2 regions of the Microbacterium sp. NPDC089696 genome follow, and region 1 is predicted to be linked to the other one. Evidence: predicted binding sites of a transcription regulator. Region 1 holds the regulator's gene; the other holds the start of a gene.
What was found. The regulator LexA, encoded in region 1, represses DNA repair genes until DNA is damaged. The targets are predictions, from matches to a motif close to TCGAACANNTGTTCGA.

Region 2: the regulator LexA is predicted to act here: its motif matches at 4,073-4,088, upstream of ACIPY8_RS11045 (DUF222 domain-containing protein).

The regions. Positions count from the first base shown of each region.
Region 1 is NZ_JBIVHF010000002.1:36,242-43,631, forward strand. It holds gene hisB (imidazoleglycerol-phosphate dehydratase HisB) at 1-300, opposite strand, end outside; gene ACIPY8_RS10485 (histidinol-phosphate transaminase) at 297-1,391, opposite strand; gene ACIPY8_RS10490 (LysM peptidoglycan-binding domain-containing protein) at 1,518-1,880, opposite strand; gene lexA (transcriptional repressor LexA) at 2,160-2,846, shown strand; gene ACIPY8_RS10500 (prolyl oligopeptidase family serine peptidase) at 2,892-4,754, shown strand; gene smpB (SsrA-binding protein SmpB) at 4,761-5,237, opposite strand; gene ftsX (permease-like cell division protein FtsX) at 5,323-6,237, opposite strand; gene ftsE (cell division ATP-binding protein FtsE) at 6,234-7,292, opposite strand.
Region 2 is NZ_JBIVHF010000002.1:142,564-149,953, forward strand. It holds gene ACIPY8_RS11025 (ABC transporter substrate-binding protein) at 1-615, opposite strand, end outside; gene ACIPY8_RS11030 (ABC-F family ATP-binding cassette domain-containing protein) at 711-2,531, opposite strand; gene ACIPY8_RS11035 (DUF664 domain-containing protein) at 2,577-3,056, opposite strand; gene ACIPY8_RS11040 (phosphotransferase) at 3,071-3,982, opposite strand; gene ACIPY8_RS11045 (DUF222 domain-containing protein) at 4,118-5,467, shown strand; gene ACIPY8_RS11050 (glycosyl hydrolase) at 5,606-6,871, opposite strand; gene ACIPY8_RS11055 (LacI family DNA-binding transcriptional regulator) at 6,907-7,390, opposite strand, start outside.

The DNA of each region.
Region 1 (7,390 bases):
GTCTCCGTAGCGGGCGATCCCGGACTTGTCACCGAGTGCCTCGCGGATAGCCTGGCCGAGCACGATGGAGATGTCCTCGACCGTGTGGTGAGCGTCGATGTCGGTGTCACCGGACGCGCGGACGGTGAGATCGGTCAACGAGTGCTTCGCGAACGCCGTGAGCATGTGGTCGAAGAAGGGCACGGACGTGTCGATACGGCTCGCACCGGTGCCGTCCAGGTTCAGCTCGAGCTCGACGGTGGACTCCGACGTGGAGCGCACGCGGGTCGCGGTGCGCGGGGTCTGGGCGGTGCTGCTCATGATGCCGATCCTATCGAGGCGAGGGCGTCCAGGAACGCGGTGGTCTCGGCTTCGGTGCCGGCGGTCACGCGGAGGTGTCCCGGCAGGCCCACGTCGCGGATCAGCACGCCGCGGTCGTACAGCTCCTGCCAGACCCGCCGCGGATCCGAGACGCCGCCGAACAGGACGAAGTTCGACCACGACTCGTGCGGCATGTAGCCGAGGGCCTCGAGCGTGGCCGAGATGCGGTCGCGCTGTTCGACGATCTCCTCGACCATGCCGAGCATCACGTCGGCGTTGCGCAGCGCGGCGATCGCCGCCGCCTGGGTGAGCGCGCTCAGGTGGTACGGCAGGCGCACGAGACGCAGCGCGTCGATGAACGCCGGGTCTGCGGCGAGGTAGCCGACGCGGGCGCCGGCGAACGCGAACGCCTTGCTCATGGTGCGCGACACCGCGAGACGGGGGCGCCCGTCGAGCAGGGTCAGTGCGGAGGCGGCGTCACGGGGCGCGAACTCCTGATACGCCTCGTCGACGACGACGATGCCGCGGGACGCCTCGTAGACCGCCTCGACCACGTCGAGTCCGAGAGGCGTTCCCGTCGGGTTGTTGGGCGCGCAGAGCAGGATGACGTCGGGGTCTACCTCGGCGACCTGCGCGGCCGCCTCTTCTGCGGTGATCGTGTAGTCGGGCTGTCGCGTTCCGGCGACCCAGGTCGCGCCGGTGCCTTTCGCGATCAACGGGTACATCGAGTACGTGGGCGCGAAGCTGAAGGCCGTGCGACTCGGGCCTCCGAACGCCTGCAGGATGTGCTGCAGCACCTCGTTGGACCCGTTGCCCGCCCAGATCTGCGCGGGGTCCAGGCCGTGACCGAGGTACTCGGCGAATCCTTCTCGCAGGGTCGTGAACTCACGGTCCGGGTAGCGGTTCACATCGCGCAGAGCCACGGCGATGTCGTCGAGGATGTCGCTCGCGACGGCGTCGGGCACGGGATGCGTGTTCTCGTTGACGTTCAGCGCGATGGGCAGTGGGGCCTGAGGCGCACCGTAGGGAGTGAGCCCTCGGAGATCGTCACGGAGCGGAAGGTCGGCGAGCGAAGCAGTCACCCTTCCCATGGTAGAGCGAGCTCGACGCCGCTCGTCATCCGGTGACGCTGCATGAACGATCCGTGTCCACCCGACTGTCAGCGCCCTGTGATCCGGATCGGCGCCTCTGATCTCGATCGAGGCGCTGGTCACGCCTCAGTCCGTGTAGCCCGCGGGGATCGCGATCTCCTGGCCGATCTGCAGAGCACCGCCCTGCAGCGCGTTGAGGCGCGTGATGTCGCCGATGACCTCGCGCGGGTCGGCGCCGGGAGCGACCGCCTCGGCGATCGACCAGAGCGTGTCGCCCGGCATCACCGTGACCGTCTCGAAGGACGCCGTCGCGACGTGCTCGTTCGAGGCGATGGCGCTGCCGCCGCTCAGGGCCGCGAACGCGATGCCCGCCGCGAGAGGAACGGCCGCGATCGCGAGCACGACACGACGACCACGCGCCGTCAGCCGGAGGCGAGTCGCCGGACGTGCCGGGACGACTGCTGCGCTGCTGAAGGTGATGGTGCTCATCTCGTGCTCCTCTGGTGACCGCGGGGCGGTGAAGGTGGCGTAGCGTTCGCATCCGCGACTCGGCCGGGAGCCGGGAATGCGAAGCTACGTTCCGAAGGTATCTTCGAATTCGAACATCTGTCAAGACTTCTTCGAAATCCGCTCTCCGAATCAAGCGACACGCTCGAACAGATATTCCCTATCGGCGTGCTTCTCGGATACGGTTTCGATACGAACACCCCACCACGGACCTCCGACATTCGAATCGGGACGCCGGAAACCGCACCTCCGAGGAGCACCATGAGCGAGAACTCCGCCCCCGAGTCCGAGGCGCCGCGCACTCGCCGCCGGAAGAGCCTCAGCCCCAAGCAGATGGCCATCCTCGAGGTCATCCAGACCTCGATCAGCCGCTACGGCTATCCGCCGAGCATGCGCGAGATCGGCGACGCGGTCGGTCTCAAGTCGCTGTCGAGCGTGACGCACCAGCTCGGCCAGCTCGAGCTCAGCGGCTACCTTCGTCGCGACCCGGGCAAGACCAGGGCGATGGAGGTCCTGATCGACCTCCCCGGCACCGGCACCGAGAACCCCGCCGACGTGGCGACCCCTGTCGGCGACGCCGCGCTCGTCCCTCTGGTCGGCCGCATCGCCGCGGGCGTCCCGATCACGGCCGACCAGCAGGTCGAGGAGATCTTCCCCCTGCCGCGCCAGCTCGTGGGCAAGGGCGACCTGTTCATGCTCAAGGTCTCCGGCGAGTCGATGATCGACGCCGCGATCTGCGACGGCGACTGGGTCGTCGTCCGCTCCCAGGGCACCGCCGAGAACGGCGAGATCGTCGCCGCGATGCTCGACGGCGAGGCCACGGTCAAGGTGCTGCGGCGCCGTGACGGACACACCTGGCTGCTGCCCCGCAACTCGGCATTCGAGCCGATCCTCGGCGACGAGGCCGTGATCCTCGGCAAGGTCGTCGCCGTCCTCCGGGCCGTCTGACCCCCGCGCCGAGTATCCGGGGGCGTCCGCGCCTAGGCTCGAAGCATGAGCGCACCGTACGGCTCCTGGTCCTCCCCGTTCTCCTCCGCGGCGATCGCCGCGGCATCGCCGCGCATCGACGGCGCGCGCTTCGTGGGCGACGAGGTGTGGTGGGGCGAGTCCGTTCCGGCCGAAGGCGGTCGCGTCGCGGTGCGCAGCTCCACGGGCGACCTCGTCCTCCCCGCTCCCTGGAGCGCGCGCTCACGCGTGCACGAGTACGGCGGCGGCGCCTGGACCGCCGACCGCGAGGGCACCCTGTACTTCGTCGACGGGAAGGATCAGCGCGTGCGCAGGATGCCGCGCGGCGGCGATCCCGTGCCTCTCACCCCGGGCGGTCCTGCCTACGGCGGGCTGCGGCTGCAGCACGGACGCCTGTTCGCCGTGCGGGAGGACCTCACCGTCGACCCCCATCGTCGCGGCATCGTCGAGATCCCCCTCGACGGCTCGGCCGCCGACGATGGGCATGCGCTCACGGTGGTCGTCGAGAGCGAGGGCTTCTACGCGCATCCGGCGCTCTCCCCGGACGGCTCACGGATCGCATGGGTCGAGTGGCACGCGCCACGGATGCCGTGGCAGGAGGCCTCGCTCGTGATCGCGGGCCGCGACCGTCGCATCGTCGTTCCGACCCGCGCGGCCCTGCAGCCCGAGTGGCTCGGCGACGACGAGCTCGTGTACGCCGACGATCCCTCCGGCCGCTGGGCGCTGCACCGACTCCGGTTGGACGGGGACGGCGCAGCGGGCACGCCACGCACCGCGACGCCCGAGGTGGATGCCGACACCGGCTACGGGCTCTGGGTGCTCGGCAACCGCTGGTTCCAGCCGCTCGACGACGGCCGTGTCGTAGCGGTCCGCACGAACGGCCGCGACGACGTGGTGGTCGTCTCCCGCGACGGCAGCGCTCGTCCTCTCGACCTCCTCGCCGACGGCCACGTGAGCGTCGACGATGCCTCCGGCTCCCGCGTCCTCCTGTCCGGCAGCAGCTCGACGACCGCCCCCGGTGTCTGGGCCGTCGACGTCGACTCCGGAGATGTGGAGCGCATCGCGGGAGGGGCGCCCTCCGATCCGGCGTGGATGCCCACGGCATCCGCTCTGCTCGTCGACGGGCCGCACGGGCCGGTGCACGCCTTCGCGTATGACCCGCGCAACCCCGAGCAGGCGGCCCCCGACAACGAGCTCCCGCCGTATGTCGTGCTCGTGCACGGCGGCCCGACGGCCCACGTCACGGGCGCGTCTTCGGCGGCGATCGCGTTCTATACGAGCCGGGGCATCGGCGTGCTCGACGTCAACTACGGCGGCTCGACGGGATACGGGCGCGCCTACCGCGAACGCCTCGACGGCCGATGGGGCGTCGCCGACGTGGACGACGTGATCGCCGCCGCCCGGGGGCTGGCCGACGCCGGACTGGCGGACCCCGCGCGCATCGCGATCCGCGGCGGGTCAGCCGGCGGCTGGACCGTCCTGTCCGCCCTCGTGCGAGGCGGGACCTTCGCCGCCGGGATCAGCCGCTACGGCGTGGCCGACCTGCGGATGCTCGTCGAGCACTCCCACGACTTCGAGGCGCACTACATCGAGGGGCTCGTGGGGCCGCTCCCGGACGCCGAGCAGCTGTACGTCGACCGCTCCCCGCTCACGCACGCCGACCGGATCGACGTGCCCGTGCTGCTGATGCAGGGCGGCGTCGACCGCGTCGTGCCGCCCGAGCAGTCCGAGGCGATCCGAGACGCCCTGCAGGCACGAGGCGTCGATCACGAGTACGTGCTGTACCCCGACGAGGGCCACGGCTTCCGGGCGGCGGAGACGATCGTCGACGCGCTCGAGCGTGAACTGGCCTTCCTCGGCCGCGTGTTCGGCTTCACGCCCGCGGACTGAGCGCGGTCACTCCCCGACGCGGTTGCGGAGCCGCATGGCCCGTTCGGCCTCGCGCGTGTCCTGACGCTCGCGCAGGGTCTGGCGCTTGTCGTACTCGCGCTTGCCCTTCGCGAGGGCGATCTCGACCTTCGCGCGCCCGTCCGAGAAGTAGAGCCTGAGCGGGATCAGCGTGTAGCCCCCGGCCGAGACGGCGTGCGCGAGCTTCGCGATCTCCTCGCGGTGCAGCAGCAGCTTGCGGATGCGCTTCGCCGAGTGGTTCGTCCAGTGCCCCTGCGAGTACTCCGGGATGTGCACGGCGTCGAGGAAGACCTCGTTCCCCTTCACGAAGGCGTAGCCGTCGCTGAGGTTGGCGCGTCCCTGACGCAGCGACTTCACCTCGGTGCCGGTGAGCACCATCCCCGCCTCGTACGACTTCTCGATGTTGTAGTCGTGACGTGCGCGACGATTGGTCGCGATGACCTTCTCCCCGCGTTCCCTGGGCATGATTCTCTCCTGATCCGTGCCGTGACGACGTGCGGAGCCCGATGGCGGGCGCACGGCAGCCTGTCAGTCTATACCGCGGACGCGGTCAGGTGCGAAGCCAGCGGCGGATCGCGAACCCGGCGGACAGCGCGGCGAGCACCACGCCGATGCCGATCAGCACGGGGACGACGAGTGCCGCGTCCTGCATCGTGATCCACGTCGTGATGAACGGCACGCGCCCTCGAAGGTAGCCGTTGACGCCGAAGTGCACGCCCGCGACGACGGCGGCGCTCGCGAGGACGGATCCCAGGAATGCGGCGAACACGCCCTCCAGCACGAACGGCGTCTGGATGAAGCGGTTCGACGCTCCGACGAGGCGCATGATGCCGATCTCCTTGCGCCGGGCGTACGCCGACAACCGGATCGTCGTGCCGATCAACAGGATCGCGGCGATCAGCATCAGCACCGCGATGCCGACGGCGATGTACGTCGCGACCGTGAGCGCCGAGAACAGCGGCTCGAGGTACTGCAGCTGATCCTGCACCTGCTCCACGCCGGCGACGCCGTTGAACGCCTCCGAGATCACCTGCGACTGCCCCGGGTCCTTCATGGTCACGAAGAAGACCTCGAACGCCTGGTCGGGCGTGATCACACTCGCCTGCTCCTCCCCGAGCTGCGCGACGAGCTTGGCGTACGTGTCCTCCTTGGTGTCGAAGGTCACCTCGCGGATGAGCGGAGCGAGCGCCTCCCCGTCCAGCTGGGCCCGCACGGCGTCCACCTGATCCTCGGTGGCGCCGCCGTCGACGCAGGTCTGCGATTCGGAGATCGTCGAGCACATGTACACGGCGACCTGGGCGCGCTCGGTCCAGTACCCGCGCATGGTGCCGATCTGGGACTGCATGAGGATCGCGGCGCCGACGAAGGTCAGCGACACGAAGGTCACGAGCACGACGGAGATCACCATCGAGATGTTGCGTCGGAGGCCGCCGAGGGCCTCCGTGAGGATGAGTCCGATTCTCATGAGGTAGGGCCCACCTCCTCGGCGCCGTCGTCCGACAGGCCGAGCCGGTCGGCCACCCCCAGCTCCGCCACGTCGACCTGCGGCAGCACGATGGGGTGCGTGCGCGGCCCCACGGCCGCGGCCGTCTCGACAGCCTGCTCGTCGATCTGCGGTTCGATGGGCGCTGCCTGCGCCTCCGGGGTCTCGGATGCGGTGGGCACGGCGTCGGGGGCGGATGCCGCAGCCTTGCGCTGCACGTGCAGCTCCTCCGCGAGCGCCGCGCGCACGACGGAGAGGTCGGCGGTCTGCCGCTGGACCTCCTGGACCGCGGTGAGGGCGGCCGCGGCGGCGGCGCCGCGGACCTCCTCGGGAACGAGCCGCGGGATGTTCGACGTGTCGCCGTAGCCGCCGTGCACCTCGTCGCGCACCATCTCGCCGTCGCGGAGCTCGATCACGCGCCGCTGCATCTGGTCGACGAACGCCGCCTCGTGCGTGGCCATGAGCACGGTCGTGCCACCCGCGTTGATGCGCGCGAGGAGCTGCATGATGTCGACGGAGGTCGCGGGGTCCAGGTTTCCGGTCGGCTCGTCCGCCAGCAGCACCTGCGGGCGGTTGACGAGCGCGCGAGCGATCGCGACGCGCTGCTGCTCACCGCCGGACAGCTCGTGCGGCATCCGCTTCTGCTTGCCGTCGAGGCCGACGAGGGCCAGCGCCTCGGGCACGGCCTGCTGGATGAAGCCGCGCGACGAACCGGTGACCTGGAGCGTGAACGCCACGTTCTGGTAGACGGTCTTCGACGGCAGCAGCCGGAAGTCCTGGAACACCGAGCCGATGTGCCGACGGAAGTACGGCACCTTGCGGTTCGCGAGCGAGCGCAGGTCGCGTCCGAGCACGGCGATGCGACCTGTCGTGGGCACGTCCTCGCGGAGGATGAGTCGCAGGCATGACGACTTCCCCGACCCCGACGCACCCACGAGGAAGACGAACTCCCCGCGCTGCACCTCGAAGTCGACGCCGGACAGAGCGGGCCTGGAAGTCCCGCGATAGCGTTTCGTGACGTTCTCGAACCGAATCATGGCGGTTCGAGCCTAAGCGCGCGGATTCGTCTGCCCGCGAGCGACACCCCGCAGGCCTCCTCCGCGTCGGAGGGCACTGCTATACATGGAGGTGTCGA
Region 2 (7,390 bases), 110 kb from region 1:
GAGCATGATGTCCAGGCCGCTGTCGGTCACCGCCGTCCGGAGCGCCTCCTTGGCGGCCTCGAGGTCCTCGTCCGACGCGAGGATCTCCTCCGAGGCGACGTCTCCCCCGAAGAACTCCGCGATCTCGCGGGTGTCGGCGATCCGGCCGTCGATCGTGTCGCTGCCGGGCAGGGCCACGAACGGCGCGACGCGGGTGATCTGCGCGTTCACGTCCTCGTCGAACCACTGCCACCCGTCAGCCGTGCCCTGTCCGACGATCGCGTCGGGTCGCAGCTCGGCGAGCTTCTCGACGTCGATCTCGCCGTCCTTGCCGACGACCTCGATGCCGCTGATGTCGGCGTCGCCCATCACGAAGGGGTTGTCGCACTCGTAGCCGAACAGCGCGACGGGTTCGATGCCGTATTCGTGCAGCGAGCTGTACGCGTAGCAGTCCATGACGATGTTCTCGGGCTGCGCGTCGAAGTCGATCTCGAGCCCGTCGATCGACGGGTGCACGAGCGTGACGCCGTCACCGCCGTCGGCCGCCGGTTCTCCCGTGGCGTCGGCGGAGGCGCACGAGGCGAGCAGCAGCGCGGAGGCGGAGACGAGGGCGGCGAGGGCGAGGCGGCGATTCACGGCATGACCATTTCTGTCGACGGAAGGGATGCTTCGACCCTATCGATTGCTACTTAGGGTAGCCAAACCTAATCGAGCGCTCTGGCGTGTCGCGCTCAGCCGATCTGCTCGGTGAGCTCGAACCACTGCAGTTCGAGCTCCTCGATCTCCGCCTCCTGCTCGCTGATCCTCTTCATCCGCTCCCCCAGCCCGGCGTAATCGGACTGGTCGTGGTCGGCGAGCGCGTGCTTCGCCGCGTCGACCTGCTGCGTGAGCTTCTGGATGCGGCGCTCGAGCGACGAGACCTCCTTCTGCGCGGCACGCAGGGCGGCCCCGTCGAGAGCGGGCGCGGCAGGGGTCGTGGCGGTCGACGTCGACGCACCCGAGGTCGCCGCGGGCGCGGCATCCTGCAACTGACGCAGCCGCAGGTACTCGTCGACCCCGCCGGGCAGGTGCCGGAGGCGACCGCCGAGGATCGCGTACTGCTGGTCGGTGACGCGCTCGAGGAAGTACCGGTCATGGCTCACCACGAGCAGCGTGCCCGACCAGGAGTCGAGGAGATCCTCGATCGCCGCGAGCATGTCGGTGTCCATGTCGTTCGTGGGCTCGTCGAGGATCAGCACGTTGGGCTGGTCGAGCAGCACGAGCAGGAGCTGCAGTCTGCGCTGCTGCCCTCCGGACAGATCCTTCACGGGTGTGGACAGCTGCGCCGACGAGAAGCCGAGGCGCTCGAGCAGCTGACCGGGAGTGAGATCCTGCGCCTTGGAGCCGGTGCCCATCGTGTACGAGGTGCGCAGGCCCGAGATCACGACGCGCACCGGAGCGTTCCAGTGCTGCTCGAGCTCGTCGAGACGCTGCGTGAGCGTCTTCACCTTGACTGTCGTGCCGCGCTTGATGCGCCCCTCCGTCGGCTCGACCGTGCCCGAGATGAGGCCCAGCAGGGTGGACTTGCCCGCGCCGTTGACGCCCAGGATGCCGGTGCGCTCGCCGGGCGCGATGCGCCACTCCACGTCGGACAGCACACGCTTCACGCCGCCGTCCTCGGTCGGGTACTCCACGCCCACGTCGAGGAGGTCGACCACGTCCTTGCCGAGGCGCGACACCGCGAGAGACTGCAGCGAGACGGTGTCGCGGATCTCCGGCACGTCCGCGATGAGCTCGTTGGCCGCGTCGATGCGGAACTTCGGCTTGCTCGTGCGGGCCGGCGCTCCGCGGCGCAGCCAGGCGAGCTCCTTGCGCGCGAGGTTCTGCCGCTTCGCCTCGGTGGCCGCGGCCATGCGATCGCGCTCGACGCGCTGCAGGATGTACGCCGCGTAGCCGCCCTCGAAGGGCTCGACGATGCGGTCGTGCACCTCCCAGGTCTCGGTGCAGATCTCGTCGAGGAACCAGCGGTCGTGGGTCACGACGAGCAGGGCGCCCGAGTTCGCCGACCAGCGCTTCTTGAGGTGCCCGGCGAGCCAGGTGATGGCTTCGACGTCGAGGTGGTTCGTCGGCTCGTCGAGCGCGATGACGTCCCAGTCGCCCGCCAGCAGCTTCGCGAGCGAGACGCGACGGCGCTGCCCGCCGCTGAGGGCGCCGATGCGCGCGTCCCAGGGCAGTTCGGCCAGCAGCCCCTCGATCACATCGCGGACCCGGGCGTCTCCTGCCCACTCGTGCTCGGGGGTGTCTCCCACGACCGCCTCGGCGATCGTGAGGTCGTCGTCGAGGGTGTCAGCCTGGTCGAGGACTCCGATCGTCGTCCCGCCGCGGACTGTCACGCGCCCCGAATCGGGCTCCTTGCGTCCGGCCAGCATCCCCAGCAGACTCGACTTGCCGTCGCCGTTGCGGCCGACGATGCCGATGCGATCCCCCGCCTCGATGCCGAGGGTCACGGAGTCGAAGACGACTCTCGTCGGGTACTCGAGGTGCAGGGACTCAGCCCCCAGAAGATGTGCCATAGCGTCTTCCAGGGTAGTCGGGCGTGACCGTCTCGACGGCCGCGTTCAGCGGCTCTCGGCGAGCGCGCGCAGGATGTCGAGCTGCCCGGTGTTCCAAGCGAGCTCGTCGAGCACGTGGGTGTACAGGCTCAGGACGGTGCGCGGATGGCGTCCGGTGACGACGTCGTCGAGGTCGAGATCCGCGAGGTTCGATCGCGAGTGCTCGTGGATCTCGCGGCAGTGCGCCGTGACGGATTCGATCGTGTCGACCTTGCGCGTCTTCCACGAGCTGGCGGTCGCGACGGGAAGCCCGAGGTCGGCGCGCGGGCGGCCGGTGATCGCCTCACCGAACCACACGCCCTCGACATAGGCGGTATGTCGGACCACGCCGAGGATCGACGGTCGCCCGGGGATGAGGATCTCGCGCGCCTGCTCATCGGTGAACCCGTCGAGGCTGCCGAGGATCAGCGTGCGACACTGCTCGATGCGCGCGTCGAGGTCGTCGCGGGTCGAGACGCTCGAATCGGCGTGATGATGGTGGGCCATGCGGGGATCCTTCCTCACCCCTCGGACATCTGAGCGATCCAGGCGACGGATGCGAGCGCCTCGCGCCGCTGGAAGTCCCGCAGCGTCGTCATCCCCGGAGGCGCGGGCCACCGGCACTTCTCGAACCAGCCCCCGCCGATCGCCGCGAGGAGCGATATGTGATCCTTCCGGGCCGACCCGTCGAAGACCGGATGCGCGAGGAGCGGCTCGACGTCGGCCGCGGGATCGGCGACGCGCAGATCGAGCAGGTAGAGCAGTGCGTCCTCCCAGCCTGCTCCCCGAGCGGCCCACGGCCAGTCGAGCAGTCGTGCACGACCGGTCGCGTCGATGAGGATGTTGTCGGGGCGCAGGTCGCCGTGCACGATCCTCTCGCCCGTCACCGCGTCGCCCACGCGTTCCGCGTGCGCGCGAAGGAACGCGAGGTTGTCGGCGCACCACGGGGTCGTCTCGGCGAGGAGCCCGGCCGCATCGAGGCGCGACCAGGAGTCCGCGTCCTCGGCGAGTTCGTCGGCCAGCAGCGGAAGTCCGGCGGGCGGAGGAACGGCGGCGAGCGCGTCGATCGCATCGAGCACGAGGACGGCATCGGCCCGCGAGCCCTTGCGGGGATGGCGGCCGTCGACGTCCTCGATCACGAGCACCGCCCAGTCGTCATGGGTGAACGCCTCGACGAGATGGGCGGCAGGGAGGTCGCGCGGGATCGAACGCAGGATGTCGGCTTCGCGCCGGTACAGGTCGTACGTGCCCGGCGAGGACGCGGGCACGGCCTTCACGAAGAGGCGTCGTCCGTCGGCGAAGGTCACGCGCGAGGCGAGGCCCGCGGAGAATCCGCCGGGCTGCGAGTGGGTCTCGGCCACGGCGGATCCGGCGACCTGCTCGACGCGGGTCCGGATGCCGGGAGGGAGGTCTGTCCAGTCGAGCCGTGCCATCGGGCCACCCTATCCGGGCGTCGCGGACGGTCCGCACTTCCTGACTTCGCGTCGCCGCGCGCGAGAGTTCCGGCATTCCACTCACAACGTTCGAATCTTCGTTCGAATGTCGGTGGTCGGTGGTTGACTCAGGTCATGACAGCACTGATCGATGCGACCGACTCGCAGATGGCGGCACTTGCCGGCCTCGTCGAGTCCCTGCATGCGGCCGAGCAGACGCTCTCCGCGATGCAGGCCGCGCGCGACGGGCTGCTGGCGATCGCCGGGCGCCTCGCTCTCGACATCGCCCGTGAGGGTGATCACCCCGACCGCGGAGACCATTCGATCCGCTGCGTGGCAGCCGAGCTCGGGGCCGTGCAGCGCGTGAGCGACCGCACGATCGAGCGGCGCATGGCCGATGCGACACTGCTCGTCGAGCAGTTCCCGACCGTCTGGGCGGCGCAGGGTGAAGGGCGGATCAGTGCGGCGCACTCTCGCGCGATCGTCGACGCCGGGTCGCATCTCATCGACGACGCCGACCGCGAGGCGTACTCGGCGATCATGGTCCCGATCGCCGAGGAGGAGTCCCCCAACCGACTGCGCCCGCTGGCCCGTCGTGTCGCGGAGCGGTTCCTCGAACGGTCGGTCGACGAGCGGCATCGGAACGCACGCTCGACTCGGCGCGTCTGGCTCACCGACGGCGAAGACGCGATGGCCGATCTCCATGTGCACGCTCCGGCGGTTCTGGTGCACGGCATGTTCGACCGTCTCTCGCAGGCTGCGCACGCGGTGCGCGACGAGAACCGTCGCCTCGCGCGGGAGAGCGCGAGCGATGAAGCCGCAACGGCCGGACACGACGAGCGGACCGTCGACGAGATCCGGGCCGACCTGCTGACGGATCTCGTCCTCACCGGCACCCCGAGCGGCCATGACACCGCCGACGGGACGCTCGGCGCGATCCGTGCGCGCGTCGAGATCACCGTGCCCGTGATGACACTCATGGAAAATCCCACGGTGTCGGACGATCACGAGGAGTCCCCCGCGACCCCGCTCCCCGACAGGGGAGGCGTCGAGCACGCCCCCGCCGACCTCCCACCCGCCGAACTCGACGGAGTCGTGCCGATCGACGCCGAGACGGCGCGTTTTCTCGCCGGCTCCGCGACGGGATGGGACCGCGTGCTCACGGACCCGATCACCGGCACGATGCTCGCGGTCGACCGCTACCGACCGAGCGAACAGCTGCGACGACATCTGCGGGCGAGGGATCGACGTTGTCGGTTCCCGGCATGCGGGATCGCGGCGCGCAAGTGCGACCTCGATCACAACCACGCCGCGTCGACCGGAGGCGAAACCCGCGACACGAACCTCGCCGAGTTCTGTCGACGGCACCACGTGCTCAAGCACCACTCCCCCTGGCACGTCGAGCAGCGTACGGGCGGGGTGCTCGAGTGGACGAGCCCCACCGGCCGCAGCTACATCGACAGACCGCCCCGCAGAACACGATGACGTTCGCGCCGCCGGACCCTCCGCGAACCCGCGCCGTTCTGACCCTCCGCGAACCGGCGCCGTTCTGACCCTCCGCGCCCGCGAACTCACGCTGTTCTGACCCCGCGCGCCCGCGAGCTCACGCCCGGCGTTCTCGCGTCACGTCCGCTGCGGAGCCTCGACGCTCACGATCCCGCGCGCGGCGAGCGCCGTCGGGTCCGCGGCGGTCCGAGAGGTGACCACGGTCACCGGCGCACCCTGCTCGCGCATCGTGTGCCACCGCTCGAACACCGCGCCGCCGGGGGCGAGCGCCGCACGGGAGACCGGGAGGTCGTGCTCGTCCACGTCCACCACCACGCCGACCGTCCGCGGGACCACCTGCCCACCGGCATCGGCCCGCGCTGCGGCGACGAGCTCGGCGAAGCGACGGCCGAGCGGCTTGACCGTGTTGTCGACGTCGAGGAGACCCAGCGAGTACTCCAGATCCTTGTAGTCGCCGAGCGACCGCGAGACGTCGTGCGAGCACCACCACGTGATGCCGTAGAGTCCCTCGGTCGTGAGCGCCGCTTCGACGGTGCGTGCCGCGAACTCGGGCATCTCGTCATCGGTGAGGTTCATCGACGGCGCGCCGACCTCCTGCAGCCAGACCTGACGATCCGGGTCGACCGCGAAGGCCTTCGACAGCTCGATCATCCACTCGGCATGCCGCACCGACTGCGCCGACAGGCCGCCGTACCGCGCTGCCGTGCCGTTGAAGATCCAGGAGTGCACGGTCGTCACATCGCCGAGCCGCGCAGCGTGGGCCGGCAGGAACGGATGCTCGTCGCGATACCAGAGGTGGTCGTTCTCGCTGTGCGTGATGATGTGCCGCGGATCCGGGTCGACCGGCGCCTGCAGGAGCGACCGCAGCCAATGCGCTATCTGGTCGCTGTCGGCGGGCATCGCCGCGGGGTTCGGCGGCTGGAACTGGTTCAGCTCGTTGCCGAGCGTCAGTCCGAGGAAGTTCGGGCGATCCCGCACCGCGTCGTACACCGCGCGCACGAGATCCGCCTGCGCCTGGATCGCGGGCTCGTCGACGAACATGTTGCCGTCGTGCCAGTTCACGAGCCACGCGGGAACGAAGTCGAAGCCCGACATGTGACCCTGGATCACGTCCACCGCGATGTCGAGGTCGAACTCGGCGGCGATGTCGGCGACGAGGGCGATGTCGTCGAGCGCCTGACGCCGGATCAGCGTCCGGTTCGGCTGCAGCACCGGCCACAGCGGGAAGACGCGCACGTGATCGAGGCCCAACCCGGCGAGAGCCGCGAAGTCCGCGCGGACGACGTCAGCGTCGATGCCCATCCACTGGAACATCCAGTCCTTCGACGGCGTGTAGTTCGCCCCGAAACGGGGCGCGGCGGAACGGGAGGGGTGAGCGGTCACTGCGGGTCCATCCTTCGTACGGGGAACGGGAGATCTCAGAGGTCGGAAGAGGGCGCGGGGCCGCTCGAGTCGCGCACGATCAGCCGCCGGGCCGATACCGTGCGGGAGGCGGCGTCCTCGCCGTCCACGAGCGCCACGAGCAGGGCGACCGCGGTGCGGGCGCTCTCCTCCACGGGAGCGTCGAGCGCGGTGAGCCGCGGACGCACGAGCGAAGACACCCACGAGTCCTCCCATGCGATCACGGAGAGCTGCTCCGGCACCCGTACTCCGATCTCGGGCGCGTGGGCGACGATCTCCGCTGCCATCGACTCGCTGTCGACGAGCAGCGCCGTCGCCCCGCCGGACCTGCGCAGCAGATCGGCGACGGGATCGTCTGCCGCGGCATCCCACTGGAGCACGACCGGGGTCATGTCGCGCGCCACAGCGGCGTCGAGGAAGCGCCGGTCGCGGTCGCGCGCGTGGACGAGTCCCGGCGAGTCGCTGACCCGGGCGATGGAGCGATGCCCGAGTCCCTGCAGG